Regions from separate parts of the Actinoplanes sp. NPDC051494 genome, predicted to be linked through region 1. Evidence: riboswitches for the same ligand, from Rfam matches in the RefSeq annotation. Region 1 holds a riboswitch; the other holds the start of a gene.
What was found. A riboswitch is a leader RNA that binds a small molecule or an ion and turns the genes downstream of it on or off. The one in region 1 is predicted to bind guanidine.

Region 1 (2,169 bases):
GTGCCGGGGTGGTGGCGGTGTGCGACGCGGAGAGCCCGATCGGCCGGGCCCTGGTCGACGACCTCGGCCGGCTCGGCGCGGTCCAGCTCGGCACCGGCCCGGTCGAGGCCCCGCTCCCGGCCGGTGCGCAGGACGGGCCGGCGGCGGTGCAGCTCGTACCGGAGCAGCGGGCCCTGCTGGACCGCCTCGCCGCGGGTGACACCATCGCCGCGGCGGCGGCCGCGGAGTTCCTGTCGCTACGGACGGCGAACCGGCGCATCGCCGAGGCCCGGGCCCTGTTCGGGGTGCGCACGACGCGGGAGGCGGTCCTCGCCTACCTGCGCCAGCGCCGCCCGACCTAGTCGTTGTAGACGAGGATGAAGTCGGCGAACGGGTGGCGGCCGGGTCGTTCGCCGGTCTCGTCGATCGCCGCGCGGATGTCGCGCAGCTGCTGCGTGGTCATCTGCAGCGGTGGTTCGTCGGGCTGGTACGTGGTGCGGATCGGGTAGTCCACGCCCGGTTCGGTGGTCATCTCGATGTGGCAGCCGAGCACATGGGTGACGGGCCGGGTCCCGGTGAACCGGATGAGGTCGTCCAGGGTGCGCCGGAACGCCGCCGCGTCGTTGATGTACAGCCGCCCCGGATAGACCGTGTCACCGGTGAGCAGCAGCCCGGTGTACGGGTCGTAGAACGTGATGGCCGCTTCGTGGTGCCCGGGGGTGGCCAGGCATTCCAGGACGCGGCCACCGAGGTCGAGGGGGACGGCCCGGCCGGGTTCGCCGATGCCGAGGTACGCCCACGCGGTGGCCCGGTCGGCGCCGACGACGACGGTGTTGTCCCGGCCGGTGAACTGGGTGTCGCCGGCGATGTGGTCGCCGTGGGCGTGGGTGTGCAGCACCAGCAGCTCGTAGTCGTCGCGCGGGTGGCCGGCCAGCCGGCGCGAGATCAGGTCGTCGACGGTGCGCCGCAGCGGGAAGTGCTCCGGCGAGGTGGTGGCGCCGGTGTCGAGCAGGACCGCCCGGTCGTTGCCGAACAGCAGGAACAGGAACGGTGCCTCGTAGTCGACGGCCTTGTTCTGGCGCAGCACGATGGTGTGCTCGTCGTAAGCGTGCACCTGGATGTCGGGGTCGGTGTTGTGCTTGGCCGAGGGTGATCCGTGGATCCACCGGACGTCCATCGTGCCGGGTGCCGGGGTGGTCGAGGTGAAGTCGACGCGTGGTGCGGTCATGACGCTCCCGTGAGCGTCGTCTTGGCAGACCGGGTACGGCGCACGTCTCGTCCGGGAAAGCGGCGTCGGCGCGCTTCCGGTCCGGAACATATCAAACACGCCGGGGTGAGCCGTCCACAGTGCCCCCGGCATCGGGGTGGGGCCGGGTGCGCGACAGGTCGACCGTGCGGGTGGCGTCGACCCTGCGGGGCCGGTGGGGTTCGCCGGGGCGCAGCGGGACCAGGGTGTCGGTGATCGCCTGGATGATCCGGTCGGTGGCGCGCATGGCCCGGGCTCCCGGGGAGCCGGTGAGACCGGTCAGGTCGACGGGGGCCCCGAAATGGACCCGGACGTGGGGGCGGCGGGCCATCGCGCTCAGCACGGACCGGACGAGGTGTTTCGGGGCGGTGTAGGGCATGACCTCGTGCGAGCCCCACTGGGCCACGGCCAGCACGGGCGCCCCGGACAGCGCGGCCATCCGGGCGGTGCCGGTCTTGCCGCGTTCGGGCCACATCCAGGGGTCGAGGCCGATGCGGCCCTCGGGGTAGACCAGCACCACGGAGCCGGCGCGCAGGGCGGCGGCGGCGTTCGGCAGGGCCTCGGCGACCCGGTCGGTGTATCGGTCGACGCGCAGGTGCCCGGCGGCGCGCATGACCCGGCCCAGCACGGGGGCGTCGAACAGGCCGGCGGTGGCCATGAAGCGGGGTGCGACGCCGGCGTGGTGGCAGGCGGCGGCGACGATGACCGGGTCGATCGGGCTGATGTGGTTGGCGGCCAGGATCAGCGGGCCGTGCCGCAGGTGGGCGGGGACCTGCCCGGTGACGTGCAGCCGGCAGATCGGCGTCACGAGCACCCGGGAGAGACGCAGCAGGGCCCGCCACACCCACGGCACCCGCCAGGACCTGTCCATAACGCCGTCATGATCGCACGACGGCGGGGTGGCCGGGGGTCCCGCCGGGACGGCGTCACCAGGTGACGGGGAG
Region 2 (2,169 bases), on a different contig from region 1:
GGGCACCACGTTCTCGGTGACGCCGTGCGACATCTCGTGGCCCGCGACGTCGATGGCGACCAGCGGCTTCGCGTTGCCCGCGCCGTCGCCGTAGGTCATCTGCGCGCCGTCCCAGAACGCGTTCACGTACGCGTTGCCGTAGTGCACCCGCGACGGCACACCCGCGCCCGTACCGAAGATGCCGTTGCGTCCGTGCTCGTTCTTGAAGTAGTCGAACGTGACGGCGGCGCCGTAGTGGGCGTCGACCGCGGCGGACGCCCGGTCGCCGGTGGTGCCGGTGCCCCAGACGTTGTCCGCGTCGGTGAACGTGGTGCAGGTGGAGGTGCCACCGTTCAGGTCACAGGTCCGGCCGTTGCCGCGCTCCGGGTCGACGAGGCTGTACGTCGAGCCGCTGAGCGTGGTGTCGACCTCGACGGCGCCCGAGTAGATGCTGTTGCCGGTGCCGTCGGCGGTCTCGATCTCGTCGAACGAGCCGCGGACGGCGCCGGTGGCGGCGTCGGTGATCACGTGCAGCTTCGACGGGGTCTGCCCGTCCTTGGCCCAGCCCGAGACGACGGTCTCCCACGCGAGCGCGGGGGTGCCGTCGCCGGCGTCGACGAACAGTTCCGGCGTACCGGTCGCGGTGATCTTCCCGGAGAACGCGGTCCTCGCGGTCTCCTGGGCCTTCGCGGCCTTGACCCTCGGCGTCACACCGAGGGCGAGCGGCTTCTGCAGGCCGACCGAGCTGCCACGGAAGGCACCGTTCGCGCCGGTACGGACGATGAAGTCACCGCCGTACACGCGCAGCCCGCGGTACGTCCGGGTGTAGCGCACGACGCCGGTGCCGTCAGCTTCGCTCTTGCTGCTGTGGACGGCGTACCGGTCCTCGGCGGATGCCCGGATCGCCGGGGCGTGCTCCTTGAGGGCCGCGCCGGCGGCGGCCAGCGGTGAGGGTGCCGGCGTGGGTGCCGGTGCGGCGGAAACACTGGTGGCGGTGACCGCGAGGCCGCTACTGACCAGCAGGGTGATGCCGGCCAGTGTGAGAGCTCTTCTCAACCCGTTCCTCCCCAATTCCCCGGATGCGGGTGCATCCATTGGTATCGATATCAATACGGGGAGCTTGAAGGTTTGAGAAGGTTTCCGGCCAGAAATTTACACCACCGACATCGATGTCAATGAATCGGACCCGGCGGTGCTAGGTTGGTTGGGTTGCCGTATTTACGCGGACAACCCGGACGAGTGTGTGTCGTACCCGGCCTGACAAGACGACCGCTGTCAAAGGTGGGTTCGTCATGGCCTGGTTCGTTCTCGTGCTGTCCGGGGTCCTCGAGTCGGTGTGGGCGATCGCGCTCGACCGCAGCGCCGGCTTCACCCGCCCGCTCCCGACCGCCGTTTTCGGCGTCGCGCTCGTGCTCAGCATGGCCGGCCTCGGCTATGCGCTGCGTACCGTCCCGGCCGGCACCGGGTACGCCGTCTGGGTCGGCATCGGCATCGTGCTCACCGCGGGGGCCGGCATGGTCGCGTTCGGCGAGGCGGTCACGCTACCTCGGGTGATCTCCCTGCTGCTCGTGGTCGCCGGTGTCGCCGGGTTGAAGATCTTCCACTGACTCAGAGCGCGTACGCGGATCGGAACAACCGCTGCGGGTCGGCCGCCGCCCGGACACGCCGGAGCCGGGCCAGGTGCCGGCCGTGATACCGGGGGAGGGCGGCCGGATCCGGCTCCAGGTAATTGACGTAACGCCCGGCCGACCAGCGCGCCATCGCCCGGTGTCCGCCGTCGATCCACGCGTACGCGTCCCGGGCCGCCGCCGCGTCCGCGGTGGGCGACTCTACCAGCCACTGCAGCATGGTCCGCACGCCACGCCACGGGAACGCCGTCGCGTCCACGGCGACCCGGGACTGGGCGCCGGTCATCCGCTTGAACTTGGCCACCCCGGGGCGCCGCGCGCGGGCCCGGCGCTCGACGACGGCCAGCAACGCGGCGATCCCGGCCGGTGGCACCACGGCCGAGAAGACCTCGCTGCCGACCAACTCGGTGGAGCGCACCGCGCAGGACGCGGTGTCGTCGCAGCCGGCCCGGTCCCGCACGACGTCCAGGTACGGGCGCCGGTCCAGCGTCGCCGCGGACGGGTCCCGCCCGATGGCCGCGACGATCGCCGCCGCCTCGGCGTCCGCCCGGCCGTCCAGCAC

Region 2: linked by a shared signal. The riboswitch ahead of ACIA6A_RS34395 (DMT family transporter) and the one ahead of ACIA6A_RS00200 (MBL fold metallo-hydrolase) in region 1 are both predicted to bind guanidine.

What each region holds. Positions count from the first base shown of each region.
Region 1 is NZ_JBITDZ010000001.1:36,217-38,385, forward strand. It holds gene ACIA6A_RS00195 (LuxR family transcriptional regulator) at 1-341, shown strand, start outside; gene ACIA6A_RS00200 (MBL fold metallo-hydrolase) at 338-1,207, opposite strand; guanidine-III (ykkC-III) riboswitch at 1,218-1,284, opposite strand; gene ACIA6A_RS00205 (lysophospholipid acyltransferase family protein) at 1,299-2,096, opposite strand; gene ACIA6A_RS00210 (cytochrome P450) at 2,152-2,169, opposite strand, start outside.
Region 2 is NZ_JBITDZ010000013.1:19,086-21,254, reverse strand. It holds gene ACIA6A_RS34400 (M4 family metallopeptidase) at 1-1,035, opposite strand, end outside; guanidine-III (ykkC-III) riboswitch at 1,187-1,255, shown strand; gene ACIA6A_RS34395 (DMT family transporter) at 1,272-1,586, shown strand; gene ACIA6A_RS34390 (FAD-binding oxidoreductase) at 1,588-2,169, opposite strand, start outside.